2 linked regions of the Blastochloris tepida genome follow. The protein of the gene in region 1 interacts with the protein of each later gene in a pairwise test. Links are inferred from orthologs where the notes say so. Each region holds a gene or a part of one and is shown in the gene's direction. Other genes may lie near its edges. The genes, in order: gyrA and gyrB.

Evidence for each region.
Region 2: the proteins of gyrA (region 1) and gyrB interact in binary tests that used the Escherichia coli proteins (3 or more experiments, as listed by UniProt). The link is inferred for Blastochloris tepida from one-to-one orthologs.

The regions. Positions count from the first base shown.
Region 1 is NZ_AP018907.1:2,038,200-2,044,340, reverse strand. The notes cover bases 2,662-6,021. They hold gyrA (DNA gyrase subunit A), read left to right. Parts: upstream 2,662-3,049; coding sequence 3,050-5,821; downstream 5,822-6,021. Other genes in these bases: BLTE_RS09395 (LysE family translocator), read left to right, coding at 5,828-6,021; BLTE_RS09405 (class I SAM-dependent methyltransferase), read left to right, coding at 2,662-2,744. Also shown: BLTE_RS09415 (response regulator transcription factor), read left to right, coding at 1-465; BLTE_RS09410 (sensor histidine kinase), read left to right, coding at 462-1,817; more of BLTE_RS09405, read left to right, coding at 1,995-2,661; more of BLTE_RS09395, read left to right, coding at 6,022-6,141. UniProt on the Escherichia coli protein: A type II topoisomerase that negatively supercoils closed circular double-stranded (ds) DNA in an ATP-dependent manner to maintain chromosomes in an underwound state.
Region 2 is NZ_AP018907.1:3,089,853-3,095,720, forward strand. What follows is about bases 869-3,955. They hold gyrB (DNA topoisomerase (ATP-hydrolyzing) subunit B), read left to right. Parts: upstream 869-1,242; coding sequence 1,243-3,669; downstream 3,670-3,955. Other genes in these bases: BLTE_RS13995 (hypothetical protein), read left to right, coding at 869-909; BLTE_RS14005 (alpha/beta hydrolase), read left to right, coding at 3,747-3,955. In the rest of the region: more of BLTE_RS13995, read left to right, coding at 130-868; more of BLTE_RS14005, read left to right, coding at 3,956-4,616; BLTE_RS14010 (ribonuclease D), read left to right, coding at 4,801-5,415; LPS export ABC transporter periplasmic protein LptC, read left to right, coding at 5,656-5,868. UniProt on the Escherichia coli protein: DNA gyrase negatively supercoils closed circular double-stranded DNA in an ATP-dependent manner to maintain chromosomes in an underwound state.

The DNA.
Region 1 (6,141 bases):
CGCAACGGGCGCCAGATGCCGGTGCTGGTGCTGTCGGCGCGCGGCACCTGGGCCGAGCGGGTGGAAGGCATCGATGCCGGCGCCGACGACTATCTGCCGAAGCCCTTCCGCATGGAGGAGCTGGTCGCCCGTGCCCGTGCGCTCGTCCGCCGCTCGGCGGGAATCGGCACGGCGGTGATCGAGGCCGGCCCGCTCGCCGTCGATCCGCGCGAGATGCGGGTGACGGTGCGCGGCCTGCCGGTGACGCTCTCTCCACTCGAATACCGGCTGGTGGCCTATCTGGCGCTCCACAAGGGGCGGGTGGTGCCGGCCCATGAGCTGATCGGCCATCTCTATGGCGACGACGATGCCCGCGACGCCAACGCCCTGGAAGCGCTGGTCACCCGGCTGCGCCGCAAGCTGGGCGCCGAGCTGATCGAGACCCGCCGTGGCTTCGGCTATCTGGTGGCGGAGCCGCGGCCGTGATCGGCGGCTCGCTGCGGCTGCGGCTGTTCGCGGCCGGAGCGGTGTCGATTCTCCTGGCGCTCGGGCTCGCCGCGCTGGGGCTGACCATGCTGTTCGAGCGCCACGTCGAGCGGCGCATGGCAGCCGACCTGACGGTCATTCTCGACCGGCTGTTGGCGGGGCTCGACAGCGACACCAGCGGCCGGCTGGCCGAGACCGATCCGCCCGACGACCCACGCTTCGACAAGCCGCTGGCCGGGCTCTACTGGCAGGTGACGGCCGAGCCGGGCGGCCTGATCGATCGGTCGCGCTCGCTGTGGGATTCGCAACTGGCGCTGCCAGCCGACGAACTGTCGGAAGGCACGCTGCACCACCACCGCATCCCGGGGCCGGGGGGCGGCACGCTGTTGGCGGTGGAGCGGCGGGTGATCCTGTCGCCGCGGCTGGGCGGCGGCGCGGTGCGGGTGGCTGTGGCGCAGGACGTGGCCGATCTCACCGCGGCGACCCGCGATTTTGCCGGCGACCTGCTGCCGTTTCTCGGTCTGGTGGCGCTGCTGCTGGTGGCGGCCTCGGCGGTGCAGGTGGCGGTGGGTCTGGCGCCGCTCAAGGCGGTGCAGGCCCGGCTGGCGGCGATCCGCGCCGGCACCGCCGAGCGGCTCGGCACGGCCTTCCCCGACGAGGTTCGCCCGCTGGCCGCCGAGGTCGACGCCCTGCTGGAGCAGCGTGAACGTCAGGTCACGGCGGCGCGGGCACGCGCCTCCGACCTCGCCCACGGGCTCAAGACGCCGCTGCAGGTGCTGGCCGGCGACATCGACCGGCTGCAGGCCAAGGGCGAGAGCGTCATCGCCGCCGACCTCGCCGCCATCGGCGAGGCGATGCGCCGGCACGTCGAGCGGGAACTGGCGCGGGCACGCCGCACCGGCGGCACCACCACTGCCCGTGCCATGGTGGCGGCGGTGGCGGCGCAGGTCATCGCCGTGGTGCGCCGCACGTCGCGCGGCGAGGCGCTCGAATGGTCGAACGACGTGCCTGCCGACCTCGCCGTCCGCATCCAGCCCGACGACCTGACCGAGATCCTCGGCAATCTGCTGGAGAATGCCGCCCGCCATGCCGCCGAGCGCATCGAGGTGCGGGCGGTCGCCGAGGCGGATTGGGTGGTGATCTCGGTCATCGATGACGGGCCGGGCATTCCGGAGGCCCAGGTGCCGATCGCGCTCCGGCGCGGCGGCCGTCTCGACCAGACCGGGCCCGGCACCGGGCTTGGCCTCGCCATCGCCGCCGACCTCGCCGAAGCCTGGGACGGGGCGCTGACGCTCGGCCCGACCGCGCCCGGCGCCATGACCGCGGTGGTGCGGCTGCCGCGCGCGGGCTGACATCCCTCGCGTTCTACGCCGACTCCGCGTCCGCAACCGGCAAATGCTCTATCGCGGCAAATGTTCTCCCACGGCAAGTGTTCTCCCACGGTAAGACAATCGTCCGCACGCAATCGGTGTTGGATACGCTTCCGCCCGCTCGGCTCCGGCGCTAGAAGAAGGCGAGGGGAAAAAAGCATGACCATTGAAGACGCATTCATGCGGGTATTCGGCGACCTGATTCGCCAGGGGCCCGGCACGACTGCGTCCACCCTGCGCGCGCTCAACCTCGTGCGTCCGCTGCTGCCGCCGACCGGCGAGGTGCTCGACGTCGGCTGTGGCACCGGCGCCTCGACGCGGGTGCTCGCCCGCCATCTCGACCGGGTGATCCGGGCGTCCGACGTGTTCCCGGCCTCGGTCGAGATCGCCCGCAAGCGGGCCGAGCTGGTCGGGCTCGGCGATCGCATCGTATTCGAGGTCGCCTCGCTCGACGATCCCGGCATCGGTCCGGGCACCGCCGCGCTGATCTGGTGCGAGGCGGCGGCATATTCGGTCGGCGTCGGGCGGGCGCTCGACGCTTGGCGCGACCTGCTGATGCCGGGCGGCCTCGCCGTGTTCAGCGAGCTGGTCTGGCTGGGGGAGGAGCGGCCGCCGGAAGCCTCCGCGTTCTGGGAGCGTGAATATCCGGGCATGACCGACGTGACGGCCCTGCGCGCCGAGGTCGCCGGCCGCGGCTTCGAGCCGGTCGCCGACTTCGTGCTGCCGGTCGAGGACTGGTGGGAGAGCTACTATCTGCCGCTGGCGGCCCGGCTCGACGCGCTGGGCACCGTGATGGACCCTGCGCTGGCCGAGGTCGCGGCCCTCACCCGCCGCGAGATCGCGGTCTTCCGCGACTGTGGCGACACCTATGGCTACATCACCGTGGCGGCCCGCAAGCCGGCGCCGTGAGCCCGGGCCGGCGGGGCGGGCGATGAGGGCCGCAACCCTGGCCGGCGCGCTGGAACCTCCCGCAACGCTTCGCACAAATATCTGAAACTAAACTGAAAAATCCCCGCCTTTGCAGGCTTGCGGCGGTGGCGCCGGGCGGCGGAATCGGCTATCCAGGCAGGCATTGCAGCATCCGGCCGGTCACTCCGTGATCGCCGGATCCGAATTTTGCCCGAAATCCTTGTTCAAGAACGGGGTTTCCAGCGATCGGACTGCGGATCCGGCCCCTTGGGCCGGTATCCGCATCATCCCAGCACACCGAGGCGATGTTGCCCAACGACCCCGCGAACCCCCAAGGCGGCGATTCCTCCGACGTTCGTCCTGTCTCCATCGCCGAGGAGATGAAGCGCTCCTACCTCGATTACGCGATGAGCGTGATCGTGAGCCGGGCGCTGCCCGACGTGCGCGACGGGCTCAAGCCTGTGCATCGCCGCATCCTGTTCTCGATGAGCGAGAACGGTTACGAGTGGAACAAGCCGTACCGCAAATCGGCCCGCGTGGTCGGCGACGTCATCGGTAAGTATCATCCGCATGGCGATCAGGCGGTCTATGACGCGCTGGTGCGCATGGCGCAGCCCTTCTCGATGCGTCTGACGCTGATCGACGGGCAGGGCAATTTCGGCTCGCTCGACGGCGATCCGCCGGCGGCGATGCGCTACACCGAGGTGCGCCTGCAGAAGGTCGCGGGCGCGCTTCTCGACGACCTCGACAAGGACACCGTCGAGTTCCTGCCCAACTACGACAATTCCGAGCGCGAGCCGTCGGTGCTGCCGGCGCGCTTCCCCAATCTGCTGGCCAATGGCGCGGGTGGCATCGCGGTCGGCATGGCCACCAACATCCCGCCGCACAATCTCGGCGAGGTGATCGATGCCTGCATCGCCTACATCGACAATCCGGGGATCGGCATCGACGAGCTGGCCGAGCGCATGCCGGGGCCGGATTTCCCGACCGGCGGCCTGATCCTCGGCCGCGGCGGCATCCGCTCCGCCTTCCACACCGGCCGCGGCTCGGTGGTGATGCGGGGCAAGGTGTCGATCGAGACCATCCGCAAGGACCGCGAAGCCATCATCATCACCGAGGTGCCCTACCAGGTGAACAAGGCGTCGATGGTCGAGAAGATCGCCGAGTTGGTGCGGGAGAAGCGCATCGAGGGCGTCTCCGACCTGCGCGACGAGAGCGACCGTCAGGGCGTGCGCGTGGTTGTCGAGCTCAAGCGCGACGCGGTGCCCGACGTGGTGCTGAACCAGCTCTACCGCTTCACGCCGCTGCAGACCACGTTCGGCGTCAACATGGTGGCGCTGGCCGGCGGCCGGCCGGCGCTGATGAACTTGAAGGATCTGATCTCGGCCTTCGTCGCCTTCCGCGAAGAGGTGGTCAGCCGCCGCACCAAGTTCCTGCTGCGCAAGGCGCGCGACCGCGCCCACATCCTGGTCGGCCTCGCCATCGCGGTGGCCAATATTGACGAGGTGATCCGGCTGATCCGCACCTCGCCGGACGCCGCGACGGCCCGCGAAGCCCTGATGGCGCGCGACTGGCCGGCGCGGGACGTCGAGCCGCTGCTGGCGCTGATCGACGACCCGCGCCACCGCATCGGCGAGGACGGCACCATCCGCCTCACCGAGGAGCAGGCGCGCGCGATCCTCGACCTCCGCCTGCAGCGCCTCACCGCGCTGGGCCGCGAGGAGATCGCCCAGGAACTCGACAAGCTCGCCGCCGAGATCACCGACTATCTCGACATCCTGCGCTCGCGCGCCCGCATCATGGCCATCGTCAAGACCGAGCTGGTCGAGCTGCAGAGCGAATTTGCCACCCCGCGCAAGACCGAGATCGTCGAAGCCGACGCCGACATGGAGGATGAGGATCTCATCCAGCGCGAGGACATGGTGGTGACCGTGTCGCACGCCGGCTATGTCAAGCGCGTGCCGCTGTCGACCTACCGGGCGCAGCGCCGCGGCGGCAAGGGCCGCTCGGGCATGCAGACGCGGGAGGAGGATTTCGTCACCCGCCTGTTCGTCGCCTCCACCCACGCGCCGGTGCTGTTCTTCTCCTCGCGCGGTATGGTCTACAAGCTGAAAGTCTGGCGCCTGCCCTTGGCGCCGCCGCAGGGGCGCGGCAAGGCGCTGGTCAACATCCTGCCCTTGGAGCAGGGCGAGCGCATCACCTCGATCATGCCGCTGCCGGAGGATGAGTCGACCTGGGCGAACTATCAGATCATGTTCGCCACCACCGCCGGCGGCGTGCGCAAGAACGAGCTGTCCGACTTCGTCCAGGTCAACCGCAACGGCAAGATCGCGATGAAGCTGACGGAGGAGGGCGAGGCGATCGCCGGTGTGGCGCTCTGCACCGAGGCCGACGACGTGCTGCTCACCGCGGCGAACGGCCAGTGCATCCGCTTCCCCGTCGGCGACGTGCGCCTGTTCAAGGGTCGCGAATCGACCGGCGTGCGCGGCATCCGGCTGGAGGGAGACGACCGCGTCATCTCCATGGCCATCCTGCGCCATGCCGAGGCGACCTCGGCCGAGCGCGCCGCCTATCTCAAGCAGGCGTCTGCCATGCGCCGCGCGGCCGGCGACGATGTGCCGGACGAGCCGGTGGTGGCGGAGGAGGGCGAGGAGGCTGCCGGCAACGGCCAGCTCGCGCCCGAGCGCTATATCGAGATGGGCGCCCAGGAGCAGTTCATCCTCACCGTCTCGGAGAACGGCTTCGGCAAGCGCTCATCGTCGTTCGAGTACCGCATCGCCGGCCGCGGCGGCAAAGGCATCGCCGCCATGGCGGTGAACGACCGCAACGGGCCGCTGGTGGCCTCGTTCCCGGTCGAGGATTCCGACCAGATCATGCTGGTCACCAATGGCGGCCAGCTCATCCGCTGCCCGGTCGACGGCATCCGCATCGCCGGCCGCTCGACCCAAGGCGTGATCATCTTCAACACCGCCGAGGGCGAGCGGGTGGTCTCGGTCGAGCGGGTGAGCGAGGAGACCGCCGGCGAGGCAAGCGCCGATGCGAACGGCGAGGGCGAGGACGACGGCGGGGAAGGGTGAGCCGCGATGACCGTTGAAACCTGGCTGCTGTTCGTTCTCGCTACCGCGGCGCTGATCGCCACCCCCGGGCCGAACGTCGCGCTGGTGGTCGGCACCACCCTGCGCCACGGCCGCACCGCGGGCCTGCTCGCGGTGGCCGGGGTCAATGCCGGGGTGGTGCTGCAGCTCTGCACGGTTGCCGCCGGTCTCACCTGGATCGTCGAGGTGTTCTCGGCCCATTTCGACCTGATCCGTTACCTCGGCGCCGGCTACCTGATCTTTCTTGCGGTGCAGCAATGGCGCAGCAAGCCGGTCTCACCCGGCGTCGCCGCCCCGGCACT
Region 2 (5,868 bases), 1.1 Mb from region 1 along the record:
TCAGGATAGCGGGTTGATTCGCGGCCGGTTCAGCGGGCAGGCGCGTGGGCGGAGTGACAGGGGATGCGCGCGGACTGTGGCGAGTCCGGAGTTCCGGACAGCGTAAATGGCGCGGCAGGAGACGCACGGGTGCTGTCGATGGTGAAGCCGGTGAGTGGTGCCGTGCCGCTGTCGCCGGGCCTCGTCGACGATGAGACGGTCAATGATGCCCTGGCCCAGGTGCTGGCCAGCGGTCGGCTGCGCAGCGCCGTGCAGTTGCGGCGCTTCCTCGCCTTCGTGGTCGAGGAGAGCCTGGCTGGCCGCGGCGACAAGCTGAAGGCCTACACCATCGCCACGCGCGCCCTCGGCCGGCCCAGCGATTTCGATCCGGGCAAGGACCCGATCGTGCGAGTGGAGGCGACGCGGCTGCGCGCCGCCCTCACCGCCTATTATGCCGACGAGGGCCGCGACGCCGCGCTGCGTTTCCACATGCTGCCGGGCTCGTACCGGCCGCTGGTCGAGACGCGCGAGGGGCTCGGCATCTCGGTCGAGGTGCCGGCGGCGGCATCGCCGGAGGCCGAGCCGGCCGAACCCGCGGTAACGGCGGCCGAAGCGCCCGCCGATGCGGAGCGCGACAAGCGGCTGGTCGTGTGGCTGGCCAGTGCCGCGCTTGCCGTCTCGGTGATCTGCACCAGCCTCGCCGGATTCGGCGTCTATATGCTGAACCAGCACATCATGGTGATCCATGGCGGGCCGAGCCTGACCGAAACCCTGCCGCTTCCCCCCTTTCTGGCGCCCGGCGCACCGGCGCCGACCGCCCCCGCGGCCAACGGCCCCACCGGCAGCGTTCCAGCGGCGGGAGCGCCCGCTGCCACCGCGTCTCCTGCCGCTGCGTCTCCTGCCGGCGCGCCCGCCCCCGCCAAGCGCTGACGGCACGCCCCACTGCAGGCCGCGCCGCCCGCCTTCGCCGCAGCCGGCGGGTTCGGGCCGGCGCGATCCTCGGACGTTGGAACCACACCGGATTTGTGGCGGACGGGGCGCCGATGCTGGGCCGCTGCGGCCGCACGCCGGCTGACGGGGCGTGCGCTCCATCGCCCGCGCCCGCCCGCAGGTGTGGCACAATGGCGGCATCCACTTTTGCGCAAAGCGCCCTAATCTTTTGAAAACGCCTGAAAAAGCACGCGCCGATTTCGCATGAATTCGCCCGCGCGACTGCCTATAGTCCGCCTGCCGATTCCTCGAAAGCCAGGACCGTTTACGTAAATGGTTGAGCCTGTCCGCAAGTCCGCGTCCGAAAGCGATTACGGTGCCGAGTCGATCACCGTGCTGCGCGGCCTCGATGCCGTGCGCAAGCGCCCCGGCATGTATATCGGCGACACCGACGACGGCTCGGGCCTGCACCACATGGTCTATGAGGTGGTCGACAACGCCATCGACGAGGCGCTGGCCGGCTTCGCGTCCCATGTGCGGGTGCGGCTCAATGCCGATGGCTCGGTGACGGTCACCGACGACGGCCGCGGCATCCCCACCGAGATCCACTCCGAGGAGGGTGTGTCGGCGGCCGAGGTCGTGATGACCCAGCTCCATGCCGGCGGCAAGTTCAACCAGAATTCCTACAAGGTCTCCGGCGGCCTGCACGGCGTCGGCGTGTCGGTGGTCAATGCGCTGTCGACGTGGCTCAGGCTGACCATCTGGCGCGACGGCCACGAGCATTTCATGGAGTTCCGCAACGGCGATCCGGTGGCGCCGCTGGCGGTGGTGGGCGAGGCCGGCGACAAGCGCGGCACCGAGGTCACCTTCCTGCCCTCCACCGAGACCTTCACCATGGTGGAGTTCGACTTCGCCACGCTGGAGCACCGGCTGCGCGAGCTGGCCTTCCTCAATTCCGGCGTTCGCATCGTGCTGGAGGACCTTCGCGGCCCCGAGCCGCGCAGCGAGGAGATGCACTACGACGGCGGCGTCGAGGCGTTCGTGCGCTATCTCGACCGCAACAAGACGCCTCTGGTGCCGGCGCCGATCATCTCCAAGTCCGAGCGCGACGGCATCACGGTCGAATGCGCGCTGTGGTGGAACGACGGCTACCACGAGTCCGTCCTGGTGTTCACCAACAACATCCCGCAGCGCGACGGCGGCACCCACCTCGCCGGCTTCCGCGCTGCGCTGACCCGCCATGTCACCGCCTACGCCGAATCCTCCGGCCTGACCAAGCGGGAGAAGGTGGATCTGACCGGCGACGACTGCCGCGAGGGGCTCACCGCGGTGCTGTCGGTGAAGGTGCCCGACCCCAAATTCTCCTCCCAGACCAAGGACAAGCTGGTGTCGTCCGAGGTCCGTCCGGTGGTCGAGAATCTGGTCGGCGAGGCGCTGTCGGTATGGTTCGAGGAGCACCCCGCCGAGGCCAAGTCGATCGTCGGCAAGGTGGTCGAGGCCGCCGCCGCCCGCGAGGCGGCGCGCAAGGCGCGCGAACTCACCCGCCGGAAGGGGCCGCTCGACATCTCCTCGCTGCCCGGCAAGCTCGCCGACTGCCAGGAGAAGGACCCGGCGAAATCCGAGCTGTTCATCGTCGAGGGCGACTCGGCCGGCGGCTCGGCCAAGCAGGGCCGCGACCGCGCCTTCCAGGCCGTCCTGCCGCTGCGCGGCAAGATTCTCAATGTCGAGCGGGCCCGCTTCGACAAGATGCTGTCGAGCCAGGAGATCGGCACGCTGATCACCGCGCTCGGCACCGGCATCGGCCGCGAGGAGTTCAACCCCGACAAGCTGCGCTACCACAAGATCATCATCATGACGGACGCCGACGTCGACGGCGCCCACATCCGCACGCTGCTGCTCACCTTCTTCTTCCGCCAGATGCCGGAATTGATCGAGCGCGGCCACCTCTTCATCGCCCAGCCGCCGCTCTACAAGGTCACCCGCGGCAAGAGCGAGCAGTACCTGAAGGACGAGCGCGCGCTCGAGGACTATCTGATCGATACCGGCCTTGACGAGACGACGCTGACGCTGGCCTCCGGCGAGGTGCGCGGTGGCGCCGATCTGCGGCGCGTGCTCGACGAGGCCCGCACCGTCCGCGCCATCCTGGCCGGCCTGCATCCGCGCTACGACCGTGCGGTGGTCGAGCAGGCGGCGATCGCCGGCGTGCTGACGCCGGCCGTGTTCGACGACGCCGAGAAGGCGGCGGAGGCCGCCAGCTACATCGCCCGCCGGCTCGACGTGCTGGCCGACGAGACCGAGCGCGGCTGGGAGGGCGAGTTCGCCGGCGGCACGTTCCGTTTCGCCCGCACCGTGCGCGGCGTGCGAGAGGTCGCGGCCATCGACGCCGCCCTGCTGTCGAGCGCCGACGCCCGCAAGCTCGACAGCCACGCCCAGACGCTGCAGGAGATCTATGCCCGGCCGGCGACGCTGACCCGCAAGGGCGACAGCCGCGCCATTTTCGGCCCCGTCGGCCTGTTCGAGGCGGTCACCGATACCGGCCGCAAGGGCATCGCGCTGCAGCGCTACAAAGGCCTCGGCGAGATGAACGCCGAGCAGTTGTGGGAGACCACGCTCGACCGCAACGTCCGCTCGCTGCTGCAGGTGAAGGTGAAGGAGACCGACGAGGCCGACGACATCTTCACCAAGCTGATGGGCGACGTCGTCGAGCCGCGCCGCGAATTCATCCAGGACAATGCGCTCTCCGCCAGCGTGGACGTGTGAGAAGGCTTCCGGCTCGCCGGGAACGCGCATGATCGCGCAGATCGGCGAAGGCCGGCGATGATCCGAGGGCGGTGCGCATGAAGATCGCTCTGCTGCTTCTGATCGTGCTGTTGATACCGGTGGGTCTCGTCGGCTCTCTCTATCTGACGCAGGACGGGCTCATCTATCCGCGCATCGTCAACGACGTGCCGCCGCCCAGCGCGGCAGCGGCACGCTTCGAGGCCGTGCATCTGTCCACGCCCGATGGTGCGGAGCTGACCGGCGTCGCGTTCCCGCCCGAGGGGCCGGAGCGGCCGGGCGTGGCGGCCGCGCCGCGCACCGTGCTGGTGCTCGCCTTCGGCGGCAACGCCCATGACGTGGTGGGCTTTGCCACCTTCCTCAAGAACACCGTGTTTCCGCAGCCGGGCGTCGCCGTGGCCGGCGTCAGCTATCGCGGCTATGCGAATGCGCTCGGCACCGCGAGCACCGGCGCGCCCTCGGAGCGCGCGCTCAAGGCCGACGCGCTGCTGGTCCATGACGCCATGGTCGAGCGGTTCAGGCCGGACGCGGTGGTGGCGATCGGCTATTCGCTCGGCTCGGCGGTGGCGACGTACCTTGCGAGCCAGCGTCCGCTGGCGGGGCTGGTGCTGGTGGCGCCGCCGGCCTCGATCCGCCGGCTGGCCCAGGAGCAGTATCCGCTCGTGCCGGTGTCGCTGCTGCTCAAGAGCCCGTGGGCGACCGAGGACATCCTGCCCGCTCTGACCCTGCCGGTCACCGCGCTCTACGCTCCGGCCGACGAGCTGGTGCCGGCCGCGCACATCGAGGTGCTGCGGCAGGCCAATCCGCGGATGACGGTGGTGGCGCTCGAGGATGCCAGCCACGGCACCATCCTCGACCATCCGCGCCTGCCCCAGGTGCTGCGCGACAGCCTCGCCGCCGCGCTCGCCGCGCCGGTGCCGGCGCGCTGACGCCCTTGCCTCGCTGGCGCCGGGCTGGTACACAGGCGCTGGCGAAGATTGAAATTCGCGTTTTCTATCAACATCATACGGCGCGCTGGCGACGCGCTTCCAGGATGCGCCCCATACGGTGCATCTCCATCCGCGCAGGAGCGGCCGTTCGGCACGTCGTCCTGTCGCGCATTGCGAGCCCGGCATGACCTTGCGCTTTCATCGCGGCGACCTGCCCGATCTGTCGCACTATGGCGCCTCCGTCGCCATCGATACCGAAACCATGGGGCTGATGCCGCACCGCGACCGGCTGTGCGTGGTGCAGCTTTCGCCGGGCGACGGTTCCGCCGACATCGTGCAGATTCCGCCCGGCGCGGCGCGGCCCGACAATCTGGTCCGCCTGCTGGCCGATCCCAAGGTGCTGAAGATCTTCCACTTCGCACGTTTCGACCTGGCGGTGCTGGAGCACGCCTTCGGCGTCATGCCGCAGCCGGTCTACTGCACCAAGATCGCCTCGCGCCTTACCCGCACCTATACCGACAAGCACGGGCTCAAGGACCTCGTGCGCGACATGCTGGGCATCGACGTGTCCAAGCAGCAGCAGAGCTCGGACTGGGGCGCCGACACCCTGACCGATCCGCAGATCGCCTATGCGGCAACCGACGTGCTGCATCTGCATGCGCTGAAGGACCGGCTCGACGGCCTGCTCGCCCGCGAGGGCCGCACCGCGCTGGCGCAGGCGTGTTTCGACTTCCTGCCGACACGCGCCCGCCTCGATCTCGCCGGCTGGCCGGACCAGGATATCTTCGCCCATTCCTGAGCGCACCTGAGCGTCGGCGTGCGGGACGTGCGGGCGACGGCGGCGCCGCAGTCGGCTATGGTGGCCGCGTCGAAGGTGGGTGATGCGGTTTCCGGCCGATCAGGCCTTCGAGCCGTATTCCGATCGCCGAAAATCCCGTTCCCGGACAAGGGGTTTTCGGCGAGGCTGTTTCCGGTATCCCGAAGGGATCAACCGGAAACCGAATGATCAGGCCGGCCGAGCGAGGCAGAACGCGTGACGATGTCCCAGACCGCAGGCTCGAGACGGTTGCCGCCGGGCCGGCAACTCGACGCCGTGTTCGACCAGCGCCGCGACATCGACGCGGTGTTCCGCACGGCGCTGCGCCACAGCCGCCGCGTGCGCATGCTGCGCGTGCTGGTGCCGCTGGTGGCGGTGGTGCTGATCCTGCTGCCGCTCGCCTATTCGGCCATCCGCTCGATCGCCATCACCGTG